3 regions of the Thermopolyspora flexuosa genome follow, and region 2 is predicted to be linked to each of the others. Evidence: predicted binding sites of a transcription regulator. Region 2 holds the regulator's gene; each other region holds the start of a gene.
The links. The regulator HrcA, encoded in region 2, represses chaperone genes, less so after heat shock. The targets are predictions, from matches to a motif close to TTGGCACTCTCNNNNNGAGAGTGCCAA.
Positions count from the first base shown of each region.

Region 1: the regulator HrcA is predicted to act here: its motif matches at 5,456-5,482, upstream of groL (chaperonin GroEL).
Region 3: the regulator HrcA is predicted to act here: its motif matches at 5,590-5,616, upstream of FHX40_RS00905 (FmdB family zinc ribbon protein).

Region 1 covers NZ_VFPQ01000003.1:21,098-30,767, reverse strand. The annotation lists gene FHX40_RS24805 (DNA repair helicase XPB) at 1-408, shown strand, start outside; gene FHX40_RS24800 (hypothetical protein) at 586-1,041, opposite strand; gene FHX40_RS24790 (HelD family protein) at 1,548-3,578, shown strand; gene groL (chaperonin GroEL) at 3,707-5,329, opposite strand; gene FHX40_RS24780 (cold-shock protein) at 5,685-5,885, opposite strand; gene FHX40_RS24775 (MoaD/ThiS family protein) at 6,319-6,594, opposite strand; gene thrC (threonine synthase) at 6,608-7,927, opposite strand; SAM riboswitch class I at 7,944-8,083, opposite strand; gene FHX40_RS24765 (RNA polymerase sigma factor) at 8,379-8,930, opposite strand; gene FHX40_RS24760 (alpha,alpha-trehalose-phosphate synthase (UDP-forming)) at 9,072-9,670, shown strand, end outside.
Region 2 covers NZ_VFPQ01000001.1:3,545,435-3,555,104, reverse strand. The annotation lists gene FHX40_RS15100 (DUF3097 domain-containing protein) at 1-506, opposite strand, end outside; gene FHX40_RS15095 (hypothetical protein) at 560-1,462, opposite strand; gene hrcA (heat-inducible transcriptional repressor HrcA) at 1,729-2,745, shown strand; gene dnaJ (molecular chaperone DnaJ) at 2,746-3,885, shown strand; gene FHX40_RS15080 (DUF742 domain-containing protein) at 4,089-5,171, opposite strand; gene FHX40_RS15075 (sensor histidine kinase) at 5,617-8,283, opposite strand; gene FHX40_RS15070 (16S rRNA (uracil(1498)-N(3))-methyltransferase) at 8,683-9,423, shown strand.
Region 3 covers NZ_VFPQ01000001.1:200,029-209,698, reverse strand. The annotation lists gene FHX40_RS00935 (MogA/MoaB family molybdenum cofactor biosynthesis protein) at 1-461, opposite strand, end outside; gene moaC (cyclic pyranopterin monophosphate synthase MoaC) at 458-958, opposite strand; gene glp (molybdotransferase-like divisome protein Glp) at 1,034-2,230, opposite strand; gene galU (UTP--glucose-1-phosphate uridylyltransferase GalU) at 2,282-3,187, opposite strand; gene FHX40_RS00915 (5-formyltetrahydrofolate cyclo-ligase) at 3,212-3,793, shown strand; gene FHX40_RS00910 (potassium/proton antiporter) at 3,858-5,360, shown strand; gene FHX40_RS00905 (FmdB family zinc ribbon protein) at 5,644-5,949, shown strand; gene FHX40_RS00900 (S-methyl-5'-thioadenosine phosphorylase) at 6,897-7,703, shown strand; gene cpaB (Flp pilus assembly protein CpaB) at 8,051-8,653, shown strand; gene FHX40_RS00890 (D-alanyl-D-alanine carboxypeptidase family protein) at 8,801-9,670, opposite strand, start outside.

The sequences.
Region 1 (9,670 bases), on a different contig from region 2:
GTGATCGGGCAGTACATCGACCAGCTCGACGAGCTGGGGCGGCACCTCGGCGCGCCGGTGATCAAGGGTGAGACGCCGGTGCGCGAGCGGGAGCGGCTCTTCCAGGCGTTCCGCGAGGGGGAGATTCCCGTGCTCGTGGTGTCGAAGGTGGCGAACTTCTCGATCGACCTGCCCGAGGCGACGGTCGCCATCCAGGTGTCGGGGACGTTCGGGTCGCGCCAGGAGGAGGCGCAGCGGCTCGGCCGGGTGCTGCGGCCCAAGCCGGACGGCGGCGGGGCGCGGTTCTACGCGGTGGTGAGCCGGGACACCAAGGACCAGGAGTACGCGGCGCACCGGCAGCGGTTCCTCGCCGAGCAGGGGTACGCCTACCGGATCGTCGATGCGGACGACGTGCTCGCGGGTGACTGACCGCGGGCACGTCGCCCCCTCCCGTTCACCTCGGGAGGATCAGCTCCACGAGATGCCGCGAACCGTCACCAACCTCGTCACCCCCCTCGCTGTCATGACCCCCTAGTTGCCCGTTTGCCGACATACCCGGATCATTCAGGCGAATCACGGACGACGTCCGCCTTCCGGCGAAGCGGATCATCCAGCGTGCTGATCGAGCACGCCCCCGACGAACAGCACGCCCTCGGCGACGAGCCAGCAGATCAGGGCCGCCGTCATCAGCATCGCGAACCGGCTCGGGTCGCGGCGCGCGACCGGACCGAGCCAGGCACCGGCGGTGCACAGCGCCGCGGTCACCGCGAAGACGGCGGACCCGAACGGCACGGACCCGAGACGCTCCCGGCACGCCTCGGACTCCTCCTCCGCCGAGCAGAACGCCTCAAGCCCCCATCCGGCGAACACCGAGAGCCCCCACAGCGCGGCGAGCAGCAGGTTCGCCACGGTGGGGATGACCGGTGACACCCACACGCCCCCGCCCCCCGGCACGCCGCGCCCGCCGCCGGCCGTGCCGGACATGCCCTCGGCCCGGGCCTCGAGCATCGTCTCCGGCAGGTCGTCGGCGCGCCCGTCCGGTGTGCCAAAGATCGGTGTCACAGGCCGAAAATACCGCTGATTCCACTCACATGGAATCAACGCAACAACGATGTCCCGGCGCCGTCATCCGCCGATCCGCGGCACGGGAACCCCGGTCCGCCCGGCGGCCCACCGGCCCGCCCGGCCGTGAACCGTGTTGAGCGCGCGGATCACCGGGGGTAGACTGCCTGGCCCGTCCGCCACGGCCGGGTGCCCGCCGCGCGCGTACGACCGGCGGAACCCGCCCCGGCCCTCTGGCCGGTGCCCGCTGCACCACTCGGTTCGCCGGACCCTGTTCTTCCGGCCGGATCGTCCGGCCCCGTGGTCCGGCCTGGGGTCGCCTGCCCGGTGGAGATCCGGGCCTCGCCGTACCACCGACCTCCTGGCGCGCGGCCGCCGTACGGCCGCGACACGCACGTGATCACCCGCGTGCCCGCGCACGTCCGCGGCGTGCCCGCGCACGCGCCCTGTCGCGTGCCCGCAGGCACGCACCGACGACCGTCCGACGAGAACCTGGAGGCCTTCCCATGCCCGCGCACCGGCTCGCGCCTGACATAGCCGAGGAGTCCGGCGACGACGTACTCGCCGCCGAACGCGCCCACCTCGCCGCCGCCCGGGCGGCGCTGCGCGCCATGCGCGAACACGCCGAGTCCCTCTCCCCCGACGCCGCGGGCGACTGGGTGTCCCAGGAGATCCTGCGGCACGCCCTCGACCAGCGCATCGCCGCCCTCGCCGACCTCCCGGACACCCCGCTGTTCTTCGGCCGCCTCGACCGATCGGCCGACGACGACCTGCCGCACACGATCCACGTCGGCCGGCGGCACGTGCACGACGGCTCCGGCCGCCCGCTCGTGATCGACTGGCGGGCGCCGGTCTCCCGGGCGTTCTACCAGGCCGGGCCCGCCGACCCGATGGGGGTACGGCTGCGCCGCCGGTTCGGCCACCGCGGCGGGGAACTCACCGCGTACGAGGACGAGCACCTCGACCGCGGCGAGCCCCTCGGCACCTCGCGCATCCTCACCGAGGAGATCGAGCGGCCCCGCACCGGCCCGATGCGCGACATCGTCGCCACCATCCAGCCCGACCAGGACGAGATCGTCCGCCGCGACCTCGGCCGCACCGTCTGCGTGCAGGGCGCGCCCGGCACCGGGAAGACCGCGGTCGGCCTGCACCGCGCCGCCTACCTGCTGTTCACCCACCGCGAGCGGCTGCAGCGCGACGGGGTGCTGATCGTCGGCCCGAACCGGGCCTTCCTCGGCTATATCTCCGCGGTGCTGCCCGCGCTCGGCGAGGTCACCGTGGAGCAGACCACCGTGGCCGACCTGCTCGGCGCCACCGGGAACGTCGCCGACGAGGACCCGGAGACCGCGGCGATCAAGGGCGACGCGCGCATGGCCGCGGTGCTCCGCCGCGCGCTGTGGGCGCACGTCACCAAACCGGAGGAGGGGCTCGTCTACACCAAGGGCGCGAGCCGCTACCGGGTCGCCGATTACGAGGTGAGCGAGATCGTCGCCTCGCTGCGCGGCACCGGCCGGTACGGCCCCGGCCGCGCCGCCCTGGCCCAGCGGCTCGCCCACGAGGTGCTCGTCCGCATGGAGCGCCGCGGCGAGGCCCCCGACGACCGGGTGCAGGACGCGGTCGCCCGGTCCCAGCCGGTCAGGCGGCTGCTCGACCGCATCTGGCCGAGGCTCACCCCGCAGCAGGTGCTGTTCCGCCTCTACTCCGACCCGGACTTCCTCGCCGCCGCGGCACGGAACGACCTCACCGCGGCCGAGCGGGAGCGGCTGCTGTGGCGCAGGCCGTACCGGTCGGCGCGGTCCGCCCGGTGGACGGCCGCGGACGCGGCGCTGCTCGACGAGCTCGCCGACCTCATCGAGCGCACCCCGTCGCTCGCCCACATCGTGGTGGACGAGGCCCAGGACCTCTCGCCGATGCAGCTGCGCGCCATCGGGCGGCGGTGCCGCGCCGGGTCGGCGACCGTGCTCGGCGACCTCGCGCAGGGCACCACGCCCTGGTCGGCCCGGTCCTGGCAGGAGGTGCTCGGCCACCTCGGCGTCGCCGGCGGCGAGGTCACCGAGCTGGTCGTGGGCTTCCGGGTGCCCCGGGAGGTGCTCGACTTCGCCGCCCGCCTGCTCCCCGCGATCGCCCCCGGCCTCGCCGCGCCGCGCTCGCTGCGCCCCGGCGCCGGATCGCTCACGGTACGGCCGGCCGCCATGCTCGCCGAGGCGCTGCCGGACGCGGTGCGGGCCGCGCTCGCCCGCGAGGGCTCGATCGGCGTCATCGCCGCCGACGCGGCCGTGCCCGCCGTGTGCGCGGCGCTCGACGGCGTGCCGTACGCGCCGCTCGGCCCGGACGGCGGCGCCGACGGCCGGGTCGTGGTCGTGCCCGCCACGCTCGCCAAGGGTCTGGAGTACGACCACGTGATCGTGGTCGAGCCCGCCGAGATCGCCGAGGCCGAGCCGCGCGGCCTCACCCGGCTCTACGTCGTGCTCACCCGGGCGGTCACCTCGCTCACCGTGCTGCACACCCGCCCGCTGCCCGCGCCGCTCGCGGTCTAGCCCGCAGGCCGCCGCGGCGTGCCGTACCCCCCGGGCCCGCCGAGGGCCGTCCCGGGCAACAGGAAAGGGGCGGCCCGTGCGGACCGCCCCCTTTGCCCGATGGGTGCTGATCGGGAGATGGAAGGGACTCAGAAGTCCATGTCGCCGCCACCCGGGGTGGCCGCGGCCTTCTCCTTCTCCGGCTTCTCGGCGATGACGGCCTCGGTGGTGAGGAAGAGGGCCGCGATCGAGGCGGCGTTCTGCAGCGCCGACCGGGTCACCTTGGCCGGGTCGATGATGCCCGCCTCGAACATGTCGACGTACTCGCCGGTCGCGGCGTTGAGGCCCTGGCCCGCCGGCAGGCTGCGGACCTTCTCCACCACGACGCCGCCCTCGAGGCCGGCGTTGATGGCGATCTGCTTCAGCGGCTCCTCAAGGGCCTTCTTGACGATCTGGGCACCGGTGGCCTCGTCGCCGGAGAGCTCCAGCTTGTCGAAGGCCTTGGCACCGGCCTGGAGCAGGGCGACGCCACCACCCGGGACGATGCCCTCCTCGACGGCCGCCTTCGCGTTGCGGACGGCGTCCTCGATGCGGTGCTTGCGCTCCTTGAGCTCGACCTCGGTGGCCGCACCGGCCTTGATGACGGCGACGCCACCGGCGAGCTTGGCGAGCCGCTCCTGCAGCTTCTCGCGGTCGTAGTCGGAGTCGGTCTTCTCGATCTCGGCGCGGATCTGGTTCACGCGGCCCGCGATCTCCTGCGGGTCACCGGCACCGTCGACGATCGTGGTCTCGTCCTTGGTGACGACGACCTTGCGGGCGCGGCCGAGCATGTCGAGGGTGGTGTTCTCGAGCTTGAGACCCAGCTCCTCGCTGATGACCTGGCCACCGGTGAGGGTGGCGATGTCGCCGAGCATGGCCTTGCGGCGGTCGCCGAAGCCCGGGGCCTTGACCGCGACGGACTTGAACAGGCCGCGGATCTTGTTGACGACCAGGGTGGCGAGGGCCTCGCCCTCGACGTCCTCGGCGATGATCAGCAGCGGCTTGCCGGCCTGCACGACCTTGTCGAGCAGCGGCAGCAGGTCCTTGTTCGCCGAGATCTTGCCGTTCACCACGAGGACGTAGGGGTCCTCAAGGACCGCCTCCATGCGCTCGGGGTCCGTCACGAAGTACATCGAGATCAGACCCTTGTCGAAGCGCATACCCTCGGTGAGCTCGAGCTCGAGGCCGAAGGTGTTGCTCTCCTCGACGGTGATGACGCCTTCCTTGCCGACCTTGTCCATCGCCTCGGCGATCATCTCGCCGATCTGGGTGTCGCCGGCGGAGATGGAGGCCGTGGAGGCGATCTGCTCCTTGGTCTCGACGTCCTTGGCGATCTTGGAAAGCTCTTCGCTCACGCGCTCAACGGCGGCCTCGATGCCGCGCTTCAGCGCCATCGGGTTCGCACCGGCGGCAACGTTCCGCAGACCCTCGCGTACCAGGGCCTGGGCGAGCACGGTGGCGGTGGTGGTGCCGTCGCCCGCGACGTCGTCCGTCTTCTTGGCGACCTCCTTCACCAGCTCGGCGCCGATCTTCTCCCAGGGGTCCTCGAGCTCGATCTCCTTGGCGATCGACACGCCGTCGTTGGTGATCGTGGGGGCACCCCACTTCTTCTCCAGCACGACGTTGCGGCCCTTCGGGCCGAGCGTCACCTTCACGGCGTCGGCGAGCTGGTTCATACCGCGCTCGAGACCGCGCCGGGCGTCCTCGTCAAACGCGATCATCTTGGCTGCCATAAGGCTGAGACCTCCCAGACAGAGGGTGGCTTGCAGCGGATCGAGCCGACGCCCGCGACGGCATGGTCCTGCCTCGGCCGCGACCCCACTCGCGCGGTTCGGCAAGGCCCCATCGCCTCGATCCGGTTGTCACTCTCGACAGGAGAGTGCCAACGAACTGTCTAGCACTCTACCCCCGCGAGTGCAAGCGCAAGCCCTGCGACCTGGAGATATGTGCCCGAAAGGCCGCTCAAAAGGGCTCTCAAGCACCTTTGCCCGCACCTTGACGCGACGCCCTGTGACGCACCTGCGGAGGGACCCAAAAGGGCTCGGTCGCCGCCGCGGGACCGAGCCCTTGCCGTGTCGTGAGTTCGCGTCAGAACGGCCGCACCGATTCGGCCTGCGGACCCTTCTGGCCCTGCGTGATCTCGAACTCGACCCGCTGCCCCTGCTCGAGCGACTTGTACCCGTCCATCAGGATCGCGGAGTAATGGACGAAAACATCCTTACCACCGTCTACCGCGATGAAGCCGTAGCCCTTCTCCGCGTTGAACCACTTGACGGTGCCCTGCGCCACTTTCCGACTCCTCTTGCTGGGCCAGAACCTCGCCCATTTCACCGCGAGGCCCATGACCGACGATCCGGGAAGCCGGGGAAACCTCCCGAACGCGTCGATCGCATTCGACGATACCTGTGGCATGCCGTGGGGCAACAGAGTCAACCGCAAAACTCACGCTTGGCGTTCCCGCCCGGCGTACCGATTTGCACCCGGCACACCGGAAACTCTCCGCGAATTCGTATTTTGTATCCCGTTTCGCAAACTTCGGCGGCGATAGCGAGCGTACGCCGTGGGCGAACAAAAGCCGAGACGCCCGCGTTGCGGCGTCCGCACGCGGGCGTCATCCCTCACCGGCCCGGTCCGGCGTCGGTGCGGTTTCGCACGCGCCGGTATCGCCGGCGACACCGAGGTATCGCCACGACGCGTGCCGTACCGACGCCGTCGCCGGGCGTCAGCCGCCGGCCACGGCCGGGATAATCGAGATCAACGATCCGTCGGGCGTCGCGGTGTCGAGGCCGTCGGCGAAACGCACGTCCTCCTCGCCCACATAGACGTTGACAAAACGGCGAATCCTGCCCTGGTCATCCAGAATTCGGGCGCCGATCCCCGGGTAGTCCGCGTCGAGCTTCTGCAGCACCTCGCGAAGCGTGGCGCCCTCGCCCGTGACCTCGGCGGCACCCTGCGTGTAGGTACGGAGAATCGTCGGAATCCGCACTGAGACAGCCATAATTGCAAACCTTTCAGGAATTGTCCGGGAAGGCGGCGCGGTACGCGTCGAGCGACGGGCGGATCGTGGCGGTGGGCCGGGCGCCGGCCGACACCGCGTCGAGCGTCTTGAGGCCGTCCCCGGTGTTGAGCACCACCGTCTCCGCGTCGGGATCGATCCGGCCGTCCGCGACGAGCTTGCGCAGCACGCCCACGGTGACCCCGCCCGCGGTCTCGGCGAAGATGCCCTCGGTGCGGGCGAGCAGGTGCACGGCGTCGACGATCTCCTCGTCGGTCACGTCCTCGACCGCGCCCCCGGTACGGCGGGCGATGTCGAGCACGTACGGCCCGTCGGCCGGGTTGCCGATCGCCAGCGACTTGGCGATCGTGTCCGGCCGCACCGGCCGGACCACGTCGTGGCCGGCCTTGAACGCGGCCGAGACCGGGGCGCAGCCCGCGGCCTGGGCGCCGAAGATCCTGTAGGGCTTCTCCTCGACGAGCCCCAGCTTGATCAGCTCCTGGAAGCCCTTGTCGATCTTGGTGAGCTGGGAGCCGGAGGCCACCGGGATCACCACGTTGTCCGGCAGCCGCCAGCCGAGCTGCTCGGCGATCTCGTAGGCGAGCGTCTTGGAGCCCTCGGCGTAGTAGGGGCGCAGGTTGACGTTGACGAACCCCCACTTCTCGCCGATCGGGTCGCCGATCAGCTCCGAGCAGAACCGGTTGACGTCGTCGTAGGTGCCCTCGATCGCCACCAGCCGCTTGCCGTACACGGAGGCCATCACGATCTTGGCCTCCTCCAGGCCCGCCGGGATGAACACGCAGGCGTCGAGCCCGGCGCGCGCGGCGGCCGCGGTGACGGCGCCGGCGAGGTTGCCGGTCGAGGAGCACGACAGGGTGTGGAACCCGAAGGTGCGGGCCGCCTCGAGCGCGATCGCCACGACCCGGTCCTTGAAGGAGTGCGTCGGGTTGCCCGAGTCGTCCTTCACGTGCAGGCTGCGCAGCCCGAGTTCCTTGGCGAGGTTGTCGGCCTTCACCAGCTTCGTCCAGCCCGGCGCGAGGTTGGGCTTGGTCGCCACGTCGGCCGGCACCGGCAGCAGCGGGGCGTACCGCCAGATGCTGCCCGGCCCGCTCTCGATCCTCGCCCGCAGCGCCTCCCCGACCTGGTCGGCGGCGAGCTCGCGGCCGGTGCTCCAGGGGTAGGCCACCTCGAGTGGCCCGAAACACTCGATACACGCGAAATTGGGCCCCAGATCGTACAGGGCTCCGCATTCGCGACAGGAGAGGCCGACGGCCGGGCCGAAGTCGTAGGACGTGGACGTGGACGTGCTGACGGATTCCGTGCTTGCAAGCGCCATGAAAGCGAGGCCTTTCTCCTCATCTTCACCCACGACCACCTTGGCCGTGGGCCGGAATTGGCACCTGTCCCGGGCGGCCTCGCGATTCGCGAGAAGTGCACCGGGAGGGTTGCCGGGGCTTCATCGGGCCGGTCCCTCCACCCCTCTGGATGAGCGTCTTCAGTTGTACCCGCGGAGACCTCCGCGGAGCGAATCGATCAGGGCGGTCACCCTCGGTGATCGGCGTCACCTGCCGCCCACGATCGGGGGAAACCAGCAATCAACCGGACAACACCACACTGTGCGGCCCAGACCACACCGGTCTCGATAAAGACTGTACAACGGGGTCTCGCCGCGCCGATGGGGTGTCTCACGTGTCGAGATGCGCCGCCGTGCGCCCGCCGGGGTCGATTACACAGTGTGACCGGCCGCGGGCGTGCCCGGCCGCGGCGCGGCCCGGCGCGCGGGCGGCTCAGCCGTACGCCTCGCCGAGCATGGACTGCACGTACTTGCGGGCCTGGTGGATGCGGGACTTGGCGGTGCCGAGCGGGATGCCGAGCTGGTCGGCGACCTCGGCGTAGTCGAGCTGGCAGATGTCCCGTAACACCAGCGCCTGGGCGAGTTCGGGCTTGTCGGCCTCGAGCGCCTCCATCGCGTCGAGCAGGTCGAGCCGGGAGCCCGCGATCACGCTCACCCGGTGCGGGTCCGGCCGCTGCTCGGGCAGCTCCCCGGCCTGCTCGGAGGCCCGGCGCTTGAGGCTGCGGTAGGTGGTGCGGGCGCAGTTCGCGGTCACGATGTGCAGCCAGGTGCTGAACTTCGCCCGGCCCTCGAAGCGCCCGATGTTGCGGGCCACCGCGAGCAGCGCGTCCTGGCTCGCCTCCTCCGCGTCCTGCGGGTACGGCAGCAGCCGCTGACAGTGCCGGAGCACGTCCGGCTCGATGCGGGCGAGCAGTTCGCCGAGCGAACGCTGATCCCCTCGCGCGGCCGCCCGGGCAAGGTGTTCGGTCGTCTCGTCCAGCGCCATCTCGCAGACTCCCATCGGCGTGTGATCGCGCGCCTCGTCGCGCCGTCATCCTATTGGCGCGGGTCGTCTTTGGTTAGCCTGCTTGCTTGGGGAGCCGCCGGCGAGGGGCACGAGCGAGTGGAGCGGACGATGCACAGGACGATGCACACGGTCCTGGTCGCCTCCAACCGGGGGCCGGTTTCGTTCACCCCGTCCGCGGACGGCGGGCTCACCATGCGGCGCGGCGGCGGCGGCCTGGTCTCCGGGCTCTCCCAGCTCGGGGACGACGACCCGCCGCTGTGGATCTGCGCCGCGCTCACCGACGGGGACCGCGGCGCGGCGCGGGCGGCCCCGGGCGGGCGGCTCGACCTCGCCGGGCATCCGACCGGGCCGCTGCGCATGCTCGACATCCCCCCGGCCACGTTCCACCGCGCCTACAACGACGTGGCGAACTCCACGCTGTGGTTCGTCCACCACCTGCTCTACGACACCCCGAACACCCCGTCGTTCGGGGCGCGGTTCCGCCGCGAGTGGGAGTCGTACCAGGACTACAACGCGATGTTCGCCGCGGCGCTCGCCGAGGAGGCCGCGCACGGCGCGCGCGTGCTGGTGCAGGACTACCACCTCACGCTCACCCCGGCGATGCTCCGCGCCCTGCGGCCCGACCTGCGGGTGGCGCACTTCTCCCACACCCCGTGGGCGCCGCCTGAATATTTCACCCTGCTCCCCGACGACGTGGCGTGCGAGGTGCTCGCCGGCAT
Region 2 (9,670 bases):
TGGTCGACGAGCACGCCGAGGCGGCGCCCCGGCCCCGGGCCGAACTCGGCCACGATCCGCGGCAGATCGTCGATGCCCTCGAGGTACTCGACGACGACCCCCTCGACCCGCAGATCGTGGCCCCAGATCTTCTCCACGAGCTCGGCGTCGTGCACGCCCTCCACGTAGATGCGGCTCTCCTTGGCGACCCGCGCCCGCAGGCCCTCCACCACGATCGAGCCCGACGCGCTGCGCCGCGGCCGCGCCGGGGCGCCCGCCGGCCGGGTGCCGGGCCGTACCAGGGTGACCGGTCTGCCCTCGAGGAGGAACGCCCCGCGCTCCAGCGGGAAGACCCGCCGCCGCCCGAAGCGGTCCTCCAGGGTGACCCCGTGCTTGTCGCAGGCGACCACCGCGCCGCAGAAGTCGCCCGCGGCGTCCTCCACCACCAGCCCGGGCTCGGCCGGCACCTCCGGGATGGGCTCCCGGGCGAAACGGCGCCGCCGGCCGGAGAGCACGTCCTCGTACATGGCAGGGCACGCTAGCAAATCACGGCGTCATCGCCGCCTTGCGACGGCCGGTGTCACCGCCCGCCGTACGGTGGCCACGGCCCGGCGAGCCGCCGCCGCGCCCGGCTGCGGCGCACCAGCACGAGCACCGTGACCACGACGGCCACCGCGAACGTGACGAACATCAGCGCGAACCACAGCAGGACGCCGCCCACGGTGCTCGCGGCCTGGTCGCTGGTGAACTGCTTGCCCACGCCGAAGACCACGTCGGAGGAGGCGGGGGCCTCGCAGACGATCCGGTAGGTGCCCGGCTGGGTGACGCCGATGTCGAAGACGTGCTCCCACACCCGGCCGCCCGCGGTGAACGTCATCGTGTAGCCGGGCTTGGTGAGCGGGACGCCCTGGCCGGAGGCGGTCGTCGCCTCGCAGACGAAGTTCACCGGCCGGCTGGTCGAGGCGTACAGCACCGGCCGGTCCTCGGGGGAGGCCTCGAAGGTGGCGGGCTCGCCGCTGCGGAAGTGCCGCGGCGGGGCCGCCTCCTCGCCGACCGACTCCACCGTGGAGAACACGCCCATGAACCCGAGGACCACGCTCGCCACGAAGGCGAGCCAGGCCAGCAGGATCCACACGCGCCGCGGCCCGACGGCGGCGGGCGGCGGGGGCGGCGCCCCGGGGCCGCCCGGCGGCGGACCGTAGCCGGGCGGGGGAGCGCCGGGGGACGGCGGCGGGTACGGCGGGGCGTGGTGCGCGCCGGGCGGCGGAACCTGCTGCGGCCCGGGGGCCGAGCCGTGCGGGGAACCGGGCTGCGACGGGAAGCCGGGCGGGGAACCGGGCGGCGGGCCGTACGGTGACCCGGGGGGCGGGCCCGGCTGCGGGGGCTGCGGGGCCGGGCCGGACGCGGGACCGGGCGGCGGGCCGCCGTACCCTTGAGGGCCGGGGGCCTGCCCCTCCGGCCGGGGGTCGTTCGACTGGCTCATAATCCGAGTGTGACGGTTTCCCTCCCCGGCCGCACCGGCCCTCGACCCGGTGTTTCGATACCGATTTGGTGCCCGTTCGGCCGCGGAACGGACCGTCGACACGACCGTCGCGGTACCGTCACGGCGGAATCGGGCGGGAGCCTTCCCACCCGCCAGAATGAGTTATCGCACCTGAGAGATGGGAGCCGTACACTTGGCACTCGGGAACACTGAGTGCCAAGCAAGGTGTTGTTACACGACACCGGGGCGGCCGGGAGGTGAACACGTTGCTCGATGACCGCAAGCTGGCGGTTCTGCGCGCCATAGTCGAAGATTACGTGTCCACCAACGAGCCAGTCGGATCCAAGGCGATCGCGGAGCGGCACAACCTCGGCGTCTCCCCCGCCACGATCCGTAACGACATGGCGGTGCTGGAGGAGCAGGGGTACATCACCCAGCCCCACACCAGCGCCGGGCGGGTGCCGACCGACAAGGGCTACCGGCTCTTCGTGGACCGGCTGTCGCAGATCAAGCCGCTGTCGGCGGCCGAGCGACGGGCGATCGAGACCTTCCTGGCCGGCGCGGTCGACCTCGACGACGTGCTGCGCCGTACGGTCCGGCTGCTGGCCCAGCTCACCCGGCAGGTGGCCGTGGTGCAGTACCCGTCGCTCACCAAGTCCACGGTGCGCCACGTGGAGATCGTCCCGCTCACCGACCGCCGCGTGATGCTCGTCCTCATCACCAACACCGGCCGCGTGGAGCAGCGCGTGATCGAGCTGCCCGACCCGGTGAAGGAGGACCGCATCGCGCACCTGCGGGCGATGCTCAACGCCTGCCTCGACGGCTGCGGTCTGAGCAACGTGCCCGACACCGTGCAGGACCTCCCCGAGCACCTGCCGCCGGAGGACCGTTCGGTCGCGGCCACGATTCTTTCGGCTCTCCTTGAGACCCTCGTGGACCGCAACGATGAGAAAATCGTGATGGCCGGCACCGCGAACCTCGCCGCGGCCGACTTCTCGGTCAGCCTGCGCGAGGTGCTGGAGGCGCTCGAGGAGCAGGTGGTCCTCATGCGCCTGCTCAGCGAGCCGTCGAACGACCCCTCCTCCCTGACGGTGCGGATAGGCTCGGAGAACCCGTACACGGGGTTGAAGGGCATGTCGTTCGTGGCCGCCGGGTACGGCTCCGGCGACAAGGAACTCGCCCGGCTCGGGGTGCTGGGCCCGACGCGAATGGATTATCCGGTGACGATGGGTGCGGTGCGCACGGTGGCGCGCTACGTCGGTCAGATTCTGGCGGGGTCTTAAGTGGCGAAGGATTACTACGCCATCCTCGGGGTGCGTCGCGACGCCAGCCAAGAGGAGATCAAGAAGGCGTACCGGAGGCTCGCGCGCGAGCTGCATCCCGACGTGAACCCGGATCCGGCGACCGCCGAGCGCTTCAAGGAGATCAACCAGGCGTACGAGGTGCTCTCGGACGCCAACAAGCGCAAGATGTACGACCTTGGCGCGGATCCGTTCGGCTCCGGCGCCACGGCGGGCGGCACGGCCACCGGGTTCGGTGCGGGCTTCCCGTTCAGCGACATCATGGACGCCTTCTTCGGCACCGGCACCGCCTCGCGGGGCCCGCGCACCCGGGCACGCCGCGGCCGGAACCACACCATCCGGGTGGAGCTGGACCTGACCGAGACGGCGTTCGGCACGACCCAGGAGCTCGTGGTCGACACCGCGGTCCTCTGCGACGTCTGCCAGGGCTCCGGCACGTCGCCGGGAACCCACCCCGACACCTGCGACATGTGCAACGGGCGGGGCGAGGTCTCCCAGGTCACCCGCTCGTTCCTGGGCCAGGTCATGACGACGCGGCCGTGCCCCCAGTGCGGCGGCTACGGCACCATCATCCGGCACCCCTGCCAGGAGTGCGCCGGCGACGGCCGGGTGCGCACCCGCCGTACGATCAAGGTGCGGATCCCGGCCGGCGTCGAGGACGGCACGCACATCCAGCTCGCCGGCGAGGGCGAGGTCGGGCCCGGCGGTGGCCCGCCCGGCGACCTGTTCCTGGAGATCGTCGAGCGGCCGCACCCGATCTTCGAGCGGCGCGGCGACGACCTGCACTGCACCGTGCACCTGCCGATGACCGCGGCCGCCCTCGGCACCACCCTGGTGATCGACACGCTCGACGGCCCCGAGGAGGTCGACATCCGCCCCGGCACCCAGTCCGGCCAGATCATCCCGCTGTACGGGCGCGGCGTGCCGCACCTCAACGAGACCGGCCGGGGCGACCTGCTCATCCACGTCAACGTCGAGACCCCCACCCGCCTCGACTCCCAGCAGGAGGAGCTGCTCCGGCAGCTCGCCAAGCTGCGCGGCGAGGAGCACCCGCCCGGCAAGTTCGCCCCCGGCCAGCAGGGCTTCTTCTCCCGCCTCCGGGACGCGTTCAACGGTCGTTGAAGAGATCTGTGGCGCGGCCGATGACGGCCTGAGCACGTCGCGACCACGCCCACGTCCCGGCCGGGTCCGCGCGGTGCGCGCCGGCGGCTCTGTCACGCCCGATCGGAGCGCGCCGCCCCGTCGTCACGGTCGAACCGTTCACCGCCGCCGGTAACGGCCCGGGGTACGGCGTGCCGTCGTGCCCGGCCGCGCGCCGGTGCGGCTCAGAGCGCCCGGACCCCGGCCCGGATACGTTCCAGGAGCTGCCGCGGCGGGCGTTTGCCGAGGACGACCTGGGCGTGGATGATCAGGAACCGCTCGGTCACCAGGTCGGCGATGAGCTCACGCGCCACCCCGACCGGAAGCCGCAGCCCGGCGGCGATCTCCGCGACTGACTGCGGGCTGCGGCACAGCTCGACGATGTGCGCGTGCTCGTAGGCGAGCGGGGCCTCGAGCGCGGCCGGGGTCGAGGACAGCAGGGTCTCCATGCGCAGCCGCTCCTCCAGCGGCCGGGTGCGCCGGGACGTGGTGACGAACGGGCGGGCGATCTCCCCGGACGCGCTCACCTTCATCGAGGGGCCGTCCATCGCCTCGTCGTCGAACGGGTACGGCTCGCCGCCGCGCGAGGGCGGCTCCTGGCCGTACCGCGGCCGGTGCGCGCCCGGGTCGTACCCCCAGCCGAACCCCTGGTCGGCCAGCCGCCGCAGGATGCGCTCGTCACCCCACCGCAGCGGGCGGTCCGTCATCTCCTCCGGCAACCGGCCCGGACCGGCGCCGAGCGGCGGGCGGGCGGCGTGGCGGCCCGGCACGGCGTCCGGCCGGTCGTGCCCGGCCCGGGTGGTCTGCGGGTGGAACCGCACGACGTGGTACCCGGTCTGCGGTACGGCGAGCCGGCCCGGCGGCGGCTCGGACACCTGGAGCGCCGGGCGCGTGGCGTGACGGTCCGCGGAGGCCGGATCCGCCTGGGCCGCCGGGGAGACGTGCGGGCCGAGCAGGTGACGGCCCGTCTCCGGCGGGGCGAACCGGGCCTGCGGCGGCACGGCCGCGTGGTCGCCGCCCTGGGCCTGCGGGCCGGGGAAGTGCGCGGAAGGGCCGGTCCCGCCGCTGCCCGGCCCGCCGTACGGGCCGTTCCCGGTCTGGGGCAGCGGGCACGCCGCGCCGACCTGGCCGGACCAGGCGGGAGGCGGCGCGGGCAGGGCCCCCTCCGGCGGCCGATGGCCGGCCAGGGCCTGCCCGGGCGCGATGCGGTGGCCCTGGGACGGGCCGCCGAGCAGGTCACCGTGCGGCGGCCGGGCCTGCGGGGGCACGGCCGGACGCGGATTACCGGCCGGTTCGGCGGCACCCGCGTGACCTGAGCCGGTCGTGCGCGGGTCGGGGACCCGCGGACCCCACTCGTTCCAGCCGTCGTTCATCGCAGTCGTCCACCCCGCCCCGCTCTGTGTCGGCAACCGCCCGGCCCACCTGGCACGGAAACGCCCGGCGAACGCGCACGAGCGTGCCCCCGTCAGGAACGGCCGGATCGGTAGGACCCCCGATGCGTTCGGCTCGTGACGAGCCCACCCCAACGTCACCGTACCGGTACGCGGCGCCGTGGGAGGGCCGATCGCCGTATTCCGCGGCCAATCGGCTGAAATGTGCAAGCCCATGCCCGCCCGCGCGTGCGGTGGAACGCCCGGATCCGGGCGAACGGGGAGGCGCGGAACCCCGCCGCGCCTCCCGTCGTGGTCACCGCTCCTTCCGGCACACGCCCACCTAGGCGCCCGGCGGGCGCGTCCCCGCCCGGTAGTCGTTGAGCATCGACCGGACCCGCTCGACCGGGCTCTCCGGCTCCCGGGCGTCGGCGCCGTGCCCGGGTTCGTCGCGCGGCGTCCGGCGCGCCGCCCCGTCCGGCACGCCGTTCCGCCCGGCCTCCCGGTCGGCGCCGTCCCCCGCCGCGTGCCCGTTGGACCTGGCCGCGCCCGCGGACGACTGCCCGGAGAGCAGGTAGGGCGGCTTCACGTGCAGCGGGATCGGGGTCGGCATCACCGGCGGGACGGGGGCAGGGCGGGAGCCGTTGTGCGCCGCCGCGTCCGCCCTCGGACGCGGCCCGGACGGTGGCGCCGCGGGCTCCGCGGACGGCGCCAGGGCCGGTTCCGCGGCGGCCGCGGCGGCCGCGGCGGCCGTGACCGGCGCCGTGGCCTCGGCGGCTCCGGCGGGCCGCGGGACGGCGGGCGCGGGAGTCGTGGGCAGCGTCGGCGGCAGCGCGCCCGGGGAGGGCGGTTCGGCCGGTTCGGGCACCGGCACCACCGCCACCATCTCGGCCGTGGCGCCGTTCGCGTGCGGCGCGACCGGTGCGGCCGCCTCGTCCGGCGCGGCGGCCGGGCCGGGTTCGGGCGCCGCCGCGGCCACGCCCGCGGGCGCGGTCTCCCGCTCCGTGGCCTCGGCGGCCGGGCGGGCGGCGTCCGTCGCGCGCGGGGTGGCGCCGGGCCCGGACGGGATCGGCACGTCCACCATCCGCCCGGCGCGGGCCGCCGCAGGCGCGGGCGCGCCCGCCGCGCCGTTGCGCACGAGCAGGTCGGCCGGGAGCACGACCCGGGCGGTGATGCCGGCCAGCGGCGAGTCGTGCAGCCACACCCGGATGCCGAGCCGTTCGGCGAGCCGCCCCACGATGTAGAGCCCGAGCCGCCGGGTGGGGGAGGAGAGGAAGCTCTGCTCGCCCCGCAGCCGCGCGTTGGCCGCCGCGAGCTCCTCGGGGCTCATGCCCACGCCCTGGTCGACGATCGCGATGTGGTACTCGGTCGCGTCGCACTTCGCCTGGATCTCCACGTCCTGGTCCTGCGGCGAGAAGACCAGGGCGTTCTCGATCAGTTCGGCGAGCAGGTGCGCCACCTCGGCGACCACCTCGCCGCGCACCACGTCGTGGTCCACGCGGCGCAGCACGACCCGCCGGTAGTCCTCCACCTCGGCCAGCGCCGAGCGCAGCACCTCGCTCATCGCCACCGGCTCGGCCGCCGGGCGGGGCAGCCGCTCGCCCACGAGGACGAGCAGGCTCTCGGCGTTGCGCCGCATCCGGGTGGCGAGATGGTCGAGCTCGAACAGGTTCGCCAGCACCGCCGGATCGGACTCGTCCCGTTCCAGGGCGCCGATGAAGTCGAGCTGGCGGCGCACCAGGGTCTGGCTGCGGCGGCCGAGGTGCGCCAGCGACTCGGCGGTGTTCCGGCGCAGCACCGCCTGCTCGGCCGCGAGCCGCAGCGCGGTCCGGTGCACCTTGGCGAGCGACCGGGCCACCGCGGCGAACTCGTCCTGCCGCCCGTCGGCGGCGGGCTCCTCGGCCGGGACCGCGTCCTCGGGGTTCGCGGTCGCCTGGACCCGCGCCACCGCCTCGGGGAGCCGGCGCTCGGCGATCTCGTCGGCCTCCTCGGTGAGCCGGCGCAGCGGGCGCAGGATCGAGCGCGCGGTCACCAGGCCGAGCAGCAGGGTGGCGAGCAGCAGCACGCCCCCGAGTACGGCGAGCACGACGAGCTCGCGACCGGCCCGCGCCTCGGCGCTCCGGGCGCGGGCGGCGGCCTGCTCGCCCACGGCCCGCCGTACCTCGCGCAGGTCGGCCACGAACGCGTCGGCCGCCTCCCACCACTCGCGGGGCGCGACGGTGAGGTTCCGGCCGCGCGGCGAGGCGGCCGCGCGCAGCCCGATCGCCCCCATCGTGGTCGCCGCCCGCGACTGCCGGGCCGCGCTCACCGCGCCCGCGTGCGCGGCCGAGGCGACGCGGCCGAACCGGGCGAGCCCGTCGGACTTGGCCGCGCGCACCTCGATGAACCGCACGTACTCCTCCGGCGTGAACCCGTGCGCGGCGAGCACGCCGGTGAGGGTGTCCCGCTCCTGCGCGGCGGCCTCCTGGGCGCGGCCGAGCGTCCACAGCGCCACCAGGTCGCGCCGGAGCGCCGGGTCGCCGCCGCCCGCGTCGGGGTCGTACAGGGCGTCGTCGATCGCCTCGATCGCGGTGGTGTAGAAGGCGTAGGCGTCCTGCCGGGTCGACTGCCGGGCGTCGGCGGTGGCGCGCACCGCGCCGAGGTCGCCGAGCCGGTCGAGCGCGTCCCGCAGCCGCGGCACCCCCCGCCGTGCCGGGTCGGCGAGCAGCGGCCCGAGGGCCGCGCGGCTCTCGTCCACCCGCCGCCGCTGCGCGGCGAGCTCCCCCCGGAAGCGGAACTCGCCGCCGAGCAGCCCCACGGTGAGCCCCCGTTCCCGCTGCAGCTCGTGCGCGAGCTCCTGTGCGGCGCGCACCAGCTCGACCTGGCGCGCCGCGGAATGCGCGCCGGAGCGCGCCTCGTACCGCGCCGCCACCTCGAGCCCGGTCACCCCCAGCAGCAGGGTCGACGGGATGGCGAGGATCCACGTGAGCCTCGCGCGGATGGTGCGCGGCATCCTGATCAGACGTGCCATTGACCTGCCCGTTCCTGGAGACGCTGCGGATGTGATAAGGCGGGCGGCCGCCCCCGAATGGCCACTGACTCAACCTCACTGTGTGTCGCGGTAAAGTGACGTTCGATCACGGGCCGTGGCAAGGCCCGGCCGGTGCCGCTCGCGGGTCACCCGGCTGGGACGCCGTCCCGCCCGGCCATGGCGCCGGGAAGACCCCCCTCGGTACCCGGTGGCCCCCGCCCGTGGAACTCGGGGATGGGAGGGCACCGGAGACCACGCTATTACCTATAGGATTCGGTTGACTACCGAAAGTGAGAACTTCGATTCGACTCCCAGGGCCGGGCGTGGCTAGGCTGCGGCCGTGATCGACGGCGTCATCGACGGGAGGCGGGGAGCGCGCCGCGGACGGGGGCGGCGGGGATGAGCGTGCCGGTCTTCCTGGCCGCCACCGAGGCGCTGGCGGACGACGAGATCCTGCTCGACGGGCCGGAGGGCAGGCACGCGGCGACCGTGCGGCGGCTGCGCCCGGGCGAGCGGGTGGACCTCACCGACGGCGCCGGAAGCGTGGCCGAGTGCGTGGTCCGCGAGGCGCGCAAGGACGCGCTCCTGCTCACCGTGCAGGCCCGGTACGGCGTGCCCGCGCCGCGTCCCCGCGTCATCGTGGCCCAGGGGCTGCCGAAGGGCGACCGGGGCGAGCTCGCGGTCGAGATGATGACCGAGGTCGGCGTCGACGTGATCATGCCGTGGACGGCCGCCCGCAGCGTGGTCCAGTGGAAGGGGGACCGGGCGGCCAAGGCGCTGGCCCGGTGGCGCACCACCGCCCGCGAGGCGGGCAAGCAGTCCCGGCGCTTCCACCTGCCCGAGGTCACCGAGCCGGTGGGCACGGCCGCGCTCGCCGAGCGGCTGCGCGCGGTCGCCGAGGACGGCCTCGCGGTCGTGCTGCACGAGGAGGCCGAGCGCCCGCTGTCCGGCCTGACCCCGCCGCCCGGCGGGGACATCATGCTCGTGGTGGGCCCGGAGGGCGGGGTCAGCGAGGAGGAGCTCGACCGGTTCCGCGAGGCGGGCGCCGTCCCGGCCGTGCTCGGCCCGACGATCCTGCGCACCTCGACGGCCGGGGTCGCGGCGGCGGCCGTCCTGCTGGCCCGCTGCGGCCGCTGGTGAGGCCCGCCCGGACGCCGCGGCCCCTGCCCGCCGCGCCGCCGGCCTGAGCACGCCGGTGGCCCACGCCGCGGCGGTGCCGTACGCCGGGAGCCGTACGGACGGCCGGCGTCCGTCGAGAAGCCCGGGTAGCCGCAGGAAAGGCCGGTGACAGCGTGCCGCCCGGCGAAAGATCGGAAGACGGCAGGCCACATGCGCCACCGCGGACCAGGCGGCACGATCAGGACGGCATCGGTACGCCCCGGGCCGG
Region 3 (9,670 bases), 3.3 Mb from region 2:
CCGCCGTGGATCTGGTCGACCGCGTGCCGCAGGATCGGCGCGAGTACGGCCATGCCGTCCTTGACGCCGCCCGACGAGCCCGGGAGGTTCACGATCAGGGTGCGGCCCGCCACGCCGGCGAGGCCGCGCGACAGGATCGAGGTGGGCACCTTATCCCGGTTGACCTGCCGGATCGCCTCGGCGATGCCGGGGATCTCCCGGTCGAGCACCCGCCGGGTCATCTCGGGGGTGAGGTCGGTGGGGGTGAGCCCGGTGCCACCGGTGGTGACGATCACGTCGTAGCCGTCGCGCACGCCGTCGCGCAGCGCGGTCTCGACCGCCTCGCCGTCGGGGATGACGAGCGGGCCGTCCACCTGCTCGCAGCCCGCGTCCTCCAGCAGCGAGACGAGCAGCGGGCCGGATTTGTCCGGATAGATGCCTTTGGATGCCCGGTTGGAGACCGTGATCGCGAGCGCCCTCACGAGGACGCCTCCGGGCCCTCGGCGGCGGCGTCCCGGGTCCACACGCCGGTCTTGCCGCCGGTCTTCTCCTCCACCCGCACGTCGCTGATGACGGCCGCCGGGTCCACGGCCTTGACCATGTCGATGAGCGCGAGCGCGGCCACGCTGACCGCGGTGAGCGCCTCCATCTCCACGCCGGTGCGGTCGGCGGTCTTCACCCGGGCGGAGATCTCCACGCCCGAGTCGACCACCGTCAGGTCGACCTTGACGCCGTGCAGCGCGATCGGGTGGCACAGCGGGATGAGGTCCGGGGTGCGCTTGGCGCCCTGGATGCCGGCGATGCGGGCCACGCCGAGCGCGTCGCCCTTGGGCACCTCGCCGGAACGCAGCAGCGCCACCGCCTCCGGCGACAGCAGCACGCGGCCGGTGGCGCGAGCCGTGCGCACGGTCACGTCCTTCGCGGACACGTCGACCATGCGGGCCGCACCGGTCTCGTCGATATGGGTCAGCCCACGCATATCGCCCTCCTGACCGGCCGCCGCCGGCAGTCGCTCAACCGTACGAATACCCCAGATCGTACGTCGGGCGCGTGCTCAGAGGGGAATGACCCGGACCGTGGCGCCCTTGGGCACCTCGGTGACGTCCTCGGGCACGACGATGAGCGCGTTCGCCGCGGCGAGCGCGCCGAGCTGGTGCGACCCCTGGCCGCGCACCGGCGACACCACGTCGCCGTCGAGCACGCCGCGCAGGAACGAGCGCTTGCCCTTGGGCGAGCGCAGCGGCGCGTCCACGGTCGCGGGCACGGTCTTCGGCGGGCCCGCGGGCAGGCCGCGCATCTTGTCCAGCGCGGGCCGGACGAACAGCACGAACGACACGAACGCCGACACCGGGTTGCCCGGCAGGCAGAAGATCGGCACCCGGTCCTCGCCGACCACGCCGAACCCCTGTGGCATGCCGGGCTGCATCGCGACCTTGTCGAACCGCACCGTGCCGAGCGGGGCGAGCGCCTCCTTGACCGGCTCGTACGCGCCCATCGACACCCCGCCGCTGGTGATCACCACGTCGGCCCGCACCAGCTGGGACTCCAGCCGGTCGAGGAACACGGCCGGGTCGTCGGTCACCGCCTCGGCGCGGTACGCCTCGGCCCCGGCCTGCCGTACCGCGCCGCAGAGGGTGTAGCTGTTCGACTCGTAGATCTTGCCGGGGGCCAGCGGCTCGCCCGGCGGCACGAGCTCCGCGCCGGTCGACATCACGACCACGCGCGGGCGCGGCAGCACCCGCGCCCGGCGCCGCCCCACCCCGGCGAGGATGCCGAGCTGGGCCGGGCCGATCGGCGTCCCGGCCGGGAGCACGACCTGGCCGGGCCGGACGTCCTCGCCGGCCCGGCGGATCGCGTTGCCCGGCTCGGGCGCGCGGCGGATCGCCACGCGCACCGTGCCGCCGTCGGTCCACTCCACCGGCACGACCGCGTCGGCGCCGCCGGGGACCGGGGCGCCGGTCATGATGCGTGCGGCCATGCCGCGGCCCACCGCGTACGTGCGTCCGTCCCCGGCCGCCACGTCGTCCATCACCGGCAACACGACCGGGCGCGTCTCGGACGCGCCGGCCACGTCCTCGGCCCGCACCGCGTAGCCGTCCATCGCGGAGTTGTCGAACGGCGGCAGCGGCAGCGGGGAGGTGACGTTCTCGGCGAGTACGGTGCCGAGCGCCTGGTCGAGATCGAGCTCGAGCGGGGTGACCGCCCGCACGGTCGCGAGGATCTCCTCCAGGTGCCGGTCGACGGGCTTCAGCGTGACGCCGTCACCGGGGCGTCGGGGATCGTGCACGTTGCCTATTGTGGCCTACCGGACCCGCTCCTCCACGAAGCGGCGCAGCCACGGCAGGAACTCGGGCGCGAGATCCTCGCGTTCCGCGGCGAACGTCACCACGGTGCGCAGGTACTCGGCCTTGTTGCCGGTGTCGTAGCGACGCCCGCGGAACAGCACGCCGTGGACGGGGCCGCCCTCGTCACGGTCCCGTCCCGCGAGCGTGAGCAGGGCGTCGGTGAGCTGGATCTCGCCGCCGCGGCCGGGCTTGGTCTCCTCCAGCACCTCGAAGACCGCCGGGTCGAGCACGTAGCGGCCGATCACCGCCCAGTTCGACGGGGCGTCCTCCGGGGCGGGCTTCTCCACCAGGTTGGTGACCCGCACCACGTCATCCTCCTCGGTGGGGGCGATCGCGGCGCAGCCGTACAGCGAGACCTGGTCCTTCGGTACCTCCATCAGCGCCACCACGCTGCCGCCGTACCGCCTGCGCACCTCGATCATGCGCTTGAGCAGCGGGTCGCGCGGGTCGATCAGGTCGTCACCGAGCAGACAGGCGAAAGGGTGGTCGCCCACGTGCTGCTTGGCGCACAGCACCGCGTGGCCGAGGCCCTTCGGCTCGCCCTGCCGTACGTAGTGCACGGTGGCGAGGTCGGCCGTCTCCAGCACCTGTGACAGCCGTACCTCGTCCCCCTTTGCGGCGAGCGCCTCCTCCAGCTCGTACGCTCGGTCGAAATGGTCCTCGATGGAACGCTTGTTCCGGCCCGTGACCAGCAGCACGTCGAGGAGTCCGGCGTCCACCGCCTCCTCGACCACATACTGAATGGCCGGCTTGTCGACGATGGGCAGCATCTCTTTCGGCGTTGCCTTGGTGGCGGGGAGGAATCGTGTTCCGAGACCCGCCGCGGGGATGACGGCTTTCGTCACAGTGTCGAAGTCAGCCATGCATTGACTTTAATGGAGGGGCTTATGGAGAAGCGGGAGTGGCGTCGCCGAATCCTGGAGAGGCGGGCCACGGTGAAGGACCCGCAGGGCGCCGCGGCCGCGATCAGAGAGTCGCTTCTCGACCAGCCGTGGGTGCAGATGGCGGGGCTGGTCGCGTGTTATTGGTCCTTCGGCACCGAGCCCTCCACCCACGGCCTCGTTTACGCGTTGTGGAAGCACGGCGCGACCGTGATGCTGCCGGTTTTGCGCCCTGACAACGATCTTGACTGGGCGGTTTACGACGGCCCGGACTCCCTCGCCCCGGGGAGAAACGGCCTGCTCGAGCCGGTCGACACCCGCCGCGGCGTGGACGCGATCCGCACCGCCGCGCTCGTCATCGTGCCCGCCCTCGCGGTCGACCGGACCACCGGGGTACGGCTCGGCCGGGGCGGCGGCTCGTACGACCGGGCGCTCGCCCGGGTGGGCCCGAACGTGCCCACGGTGGCCCTGCTGCACGAGGGCGAGCTGGTCGACGGCGTGCCCGCCGAGCCCCACGACCAGCCCGTCCGGTACGCCGCACTCCCCTCGGGAATCGTGAGGGTCGGGCGGGTCGAGGCGGCGACGTAACGGAAATTACGTGGCTCACATGCACGGATACGGCCGGTGAGACCGGGCGGGGAGGGGGCGCCGGATGCATCTCGACGTCTGGTTGCTCCTCGGCGCGGGCGTGGTCATCGCCGCGATCGTCTCGGTCCGGATCGCGCACGGCACCGGGCTGCCGAGCCTGCTCATCTACCTGGGCCTCGGGCTGCTGCTCGGCGAGGACGGGTTCGGCCTCGTGTTCGACGACGCCGAGCTGGCCCGGGAGATCGGCCTGGTCGCGCTCGCGGTCATCCTCGCCGAGGGCGGGCTGACCACGAACTGGCGGCAGGTACGGCCGGCCGTACCGGTGGCGATCGTGCTCGCCACGGCCGGGGTCGGGGTGAGCGTGGTCGTGCTCGCCGCGTGCACGGCGGGGCCGCTCGGCCTCGACTGGCGGTCGGCGCTGCTGCTCGGCGCGGTGCTCGCCTCGACCGACGCGGCCGCGGTGTTCTCGGTGCTGCGCCGGCTGCCGCTGCCGGCCCGGCTCGCCGGGACGCTGGAGGCGGAGTCCGGCTTCAACGACGCGCCCGCGGTGATCCTCGTGGCCGCGCTGAGCACCGGGGGCGCGGCGGCGACGCGGGCCGGCATCCTCGTGCTCGACGTGCTGCTGGAGCTCGCGATCGGCGGGGCGATCGGGCTCGGGGTGGGGTTCCTCGCCGCGTTCGCGCTGCGCCGGGTCGCGCTGCCCGCGTCCGGTCTGTACCCGCTCGCGGTGTTCGCGGTCGCGCTCGGCGCGTACAGCGGGGCGGTGCTGGCGCACGGCAGCGGGTTCCTCGGCGTCTACCTCGCCGCGGTGGTGCTCGGCAACGCGGGCCTGCCGCACCGGGCCGCGACCCGCGGGTTCGCCGAGGGGGCGGCGTGGCTCGCCCAGATCGGGCTGTTCGTCATGCTGGGGCTGCTCGCCCGGCCGGACGAGCTGCCCGCCGCGCTCGTCCCCGGGCTGGTGGCCGGGTTCGCGCTGATCCTGGTGGCGCGGCCGGCCTCGGTGGTGGCCTCGGCGCTGCTCGCCCGGGTCGCCCGGATCGGCGCCATCCCGTGGCGGGAGCAGGCGTTCCTGTCGTGGGCCGGGCTGCGCGGCGCGGTGCCGATCGTGCTCGCCACCATCCCGTGGGCGGCCGGGGTGCCCGGAGCGAAGACGATCTTCAACGAGGTCTTCGTCATCGTGATCGTCTTCACCCTGGTCCAGGGGCCCACGCTGCCGCTCGCCGCCCGGCTGCTCAAGGTCACCGATCCCGGCGAGGCCCACGACCTCGACGTGGAGGCCGCGCCGCTGGAGGAGCTCAAGTCCGAGCTGCTCCAGGTCACCGTGCCGCCCGGCTCCCGGCTCGACGGCGTGGAGATCTTCGAGCTGCGGCTGCCCAGCGACGCCGCGGTCACCATGATCGTGCGCCAGGGCCGCGCCTTCGTGCCCGAGCCGAGCACCCGGCTGCTCACCGGGGACCAGCTTCTCGTGGTCGCCACGGCCGCGTGTCGGGAGGCCGTGGAGCGCCGCCTGCGGGCCGTGAGCCGCAGCGGCAAGCTTGCCGGGTGGTACGGCGAGCGGGGGGACTGAGGCTGCCGCCTGCGGCCTTTACCGTGGCCTGCGTCACGCCTTGGCAGGCGCCAAGGCGGCTGTGCCGTACCGGGGAGGGATCGCCGTGTGGTAGGGGGCGGACGGTGTTGGCGACCGTGCCGCGGTGGTGCGGCGGGTCGGCGGCGCACGGGGCCGTGCGATGCGAAGGCGCTGGTCAAGCGGGCTAGACCGGACCTGAGTGGCATTTATGCTAGTCCGAGCCGTACCATTAGCAGTCGCACCGTCAGAGTGCCAGTCGGTGTGAGCCATTGAGGAGGAGTGCGTGCCCACCTACCAGTACGCCTGTACCGCCTGCTCCGAGCAGCTCGAGGTCGTCCAGAAGTTCACCGACGACCCGCTGACCGAGTGCCCGAGCTGCAAGGGACGGCTGCGCAAGGTCTTCTCGCCGGTCGGCATCGTCTTCAAGGGCTCCGGCTTCTACCGCACGGACAACCGCTCGTCGAACGGCTCGTCCTCGTCGTCCTCGTCGAGCTCGAACGGGAGCAAGAGCACCTCGAGCTCCTCTTCGTCCGACAGCAGCAGCAAGTCCGACAGCACGAGCAGCACCGCGTCGACCTCGGCCGCCTGAGCCGACCGCATCCCGCTGAGCGCGGCCACTCCTCCGCCCGCAAGCGGATACAGGCGTCGCCCGGGCGTCGCCGCTCGGCACTCCGTACCCGGCCCGGTTTGCCCGGCCCCACAGGGCCCAAGCCGGGCCTGCGGCCACAGCCCGGACGATCCCCACATCGTCCCCAGGCCTTCCGCCGCCGTTCCCGCCACCGCACCCGACCCCGGACTTCGCCGTCGGCCCGTGGCAGGCCGGTCTCCGGCGCACGTGCGAGGTGGCGAGCATTCGGACGCCCCGTGCGTTTCGCGGCCACGACCGTGACCTGGTGCGGTGCCGCACCAAGTGGCCGCACGGCGTCCTCGGCCACGTCGGTCACGACCCATCGGCGCGGCCTGCGGCATATCCGGCCACAACGGCGCATCGAGGGACGACCTGCCGCCGGGTGGTGGATTCTCCCTTTCCCCGACGCAACGGCGCGTACGGGCCGGGTCGCCATCGCGTACGGCCCGCGAAAGCTTCACGCACGCCTTTACGGATTGCGGGGAAAACGCCATCGCGTGCAAAGGGCGTTGACGGTCTCCGCCCAAGCCCTTTCCCCATGCCGTCGTCGGCGCCGCGCCGCGGCAGAACGGCCGGCGGAAACGGCCCTTCGATCTCGGCGACCCGGCTCGTACGCCTTCGCAATGCCAAATCCCACCCCGATTCACGCGGTTTTACCGGTTGATTCGGCTCGCCGTACCGGCACCCTGATTCCGTCAACCGTGCGGTAAACGCGACCCAAAACGGCAGGACCCGGCCTCGGGCCGACGGAGTCACTCACGTAACGCCCTGCCGACGAGCCCTGCCCGGGACTTTGTCCACAGGTGCGCGGCCCTCCATCCACAGGCCGTGCCCACCCGTGCGGAGTTATCCACAGGACCACCCCACCCGGATCCGCACGAGCCACCGCATTCGTTAGTGTCGGCGCCATGGTCACTCGCGCGGACATCGCCGTCATCGGAGGCTCCGGCTTCTACTCCCTGCTCGACGAGGCCGAGGAGCTCCAGGTCGACACCCCCTACGGCCCCCCAAGCGACGTCATCACCGTGGGCCGCATCGGCTCCCGGACCGTGGCCTTCCTCCCCCGCCACGGCAGGGGCCACCGCTATCCCCCGCACCGCATCCCCTACCGGGCGAACCTGTGGGCCCTGCGCTCCCTCGGCGTACGCCAGGTCCTCGCCCCCAGCGCCGTGGGCTCCCTCCGCCAGGAGTACGGCCCCGGCACCCTCGTCATCCCCGACCAGCTGGTCGACCGCACCTCCGGCCGCCCCCAGACCTACTACGACGAAGGTGGAGCCGTACACGTCACCTTCGCCGACCCCTACTGCCCGGCCGGCCGCGCCGCCGCGGTCTCCGTCGCCCGCGCCGAGGGCTGGCCCACCGTGGACGGCGGCACCCTCGTCGTCATCGAGGGCCCCCGCTTCTCCACCCGCGCCGAGTCCCAGTGGTTCGCGAGCAACGGCTGGACCATCGTCGGCATGACCGGCCACCCCGAGGCGGTCCTCGCCCGCGAGCTCGCCCTCTGCTACACCTCCCTCTCCCTCGTGACCGACCACGACGCCGGCGTGGAGGTGGGCGAGGGCGTGAGCCAGGAGGAGGTCTTCGCCTTCTTCGCCGCCAACATCGAACGCATGCGCTCCCTGGTGGCGAAGGTCGTCGAGGCCCTCCCCGAGGAACGCACCTGCCCCTGCGGCCACGCCCTCGACGGCATCAAACTCCCCTTCGAGCTCCCCTAGCCCGGCGACCGTCCATCCGGCCAGCCACTGACCGGCCGGCCGCCGAGCCCGCCGACGACCCGCCACGCCCCTCGGCGGACGGCACCGGCCACAACCCGAGCCGGCACCTGCCACCTTGGCGCGCCCATCCCCCACACCCTGGCGTGACGAGACCGACCTGCCCCTGCCGCCTCGCCCCCCGCGACCGGCGCGGCGGCAGGACGGCAGCGGTACCAGACCCAACCCCGGCTGCGCACCATGCCCAGCCAGGTCGTGCCCGCGACCGGGTCCACGGCCGAACCGCGCAGCCGTACCGACCACCGATCGATGCCGACGCCCCGACCCCGCCTCAGGAGTCACGAACGACCATGCACACCTTGCGTCGTCTCCTCGCCCGGCGACGTCGCCCAATCGCCGCCCTGCTCGCCGCCACCGCGATGGCCTGCGCCCTCATCTCGGTCCGCCCCGCCCCGGGCGTGGAGATCCTCGTGGCGGCCCGCGACCTCCCGGGCGGCCCGCTCACCGCCGCGGACGTCACCTCCGCACGCTTCCCACCCGACGTGCTCCCCGCGGGCGTCCTCCGCCCCGGCGCCCAGGTGACCGGCCGCGTCCTCGCCTCCCCCATGCGCGCGGGCGAGCCCTTGACCGACGCCCGCCTCCTCGGCCCCGGCCTGCTGGCCGGTTACGGCACTCACCTGCTCGCCACCCCGGTCCGCATCGCCGACGCCGACGCCGCCAAGCTCCTCTCCCCCGGCGACACGATCGACGTCCTCAGCGCCCCGACGGACCTGACCGACCGCCCCACCGCCGCTCTCCCGGTGGCCCAGAACGTCCGCGTCATCACCACCCCCACCGGCGACAGCGGCACCGGAGCCCTCGTCGTCCTCGCCACCACCCCGGCCCAGGCCGCCCACCTGGCCCTCGCCCAATCGACCGGCCGCCTCTCCGTGGCGATCCGCCCCCGCCGATGACCGGTGCATCCGAGCACCTTCACCCCAAGCCGCTCGGCGGGAAGCCGCACGGAGACACACGCCCCTCACCCGAGCGCGCGAAAGAGCAGCGCAGCGGAGGAGGAAGAGGAGAAGAACGGAGAAGAGAGGAGAAGCAGAAGCCCGACTTCAGAGCTTCGCACCAAGCTCGGGGTCGTACTCCCAATGCCAGGGCTCGAAAGGACTCCGGTACGCCCAGTCGGGGTGGATGAACCCGAACTTCTTGCCGTTGGCCTCCATCCAGTTGAACTGCGGCGACCGGAAAACCTCCACACCCCCACACAAATCGACCGCGAGCCCGAACCCGTGGTTGCTCTTCCCGGGGATCGCCGCGAGGCCGGGCCGCTGGTAGTAGACGGCCTGCTGCGCCCCGAGGCTGCGGTAGCTCGAGGTGACGCACAGCGGCCTGCCGAACCGCTTACGGTACGCCTCGTTCATCGCGGCGAACGCGATCGCCGCGTCCGCCCGCAGCTGGTGCCCCTTGGTGTTCGGCAGCGGGCAGAGATAGGCCTGCGGCAGCAGACCGTTGGGGTACTGGGCGGCGGTCGGCACCAGCGAGGGATTGCACCCCGTCGTCCTGGCCTGCTTGTTGAGCCGTACGCCGGCCTTCTGCAGCGCCGCGGTGAGGTTCTTCACCAGCTTCTGCGACCGCTTCCGCAGCGTGTCGATCTCGGCGTTGAGCTGCGCCTCCTGCAGCAGGTTCGCCGCCCGCAGCTCCTGCGCCTCGGCCGCGAGCCGCTCCCGCTCTTGGAACGCTTTCCCGCTCTCTTCGAGTACCTGGTTCCTGGCGGCGACGAGGTGCGTGGCGTCGCTCATCGCCCGCAGGCTGGCCTGCTCGTTACCCGACATGAAGGTGGACAGGCCGCCGATCGTCGGCACCTGGTAGAGCGACTGCACCAGCTCGGCCAACGGCTCCCGCATCTTGGCGAGCTCCCGGTTCGCCTCCTGGAGCTGGTTGAGCTTGGCCGCGAGCTTCTTCTGCGACTCCTCCAGCGCCTT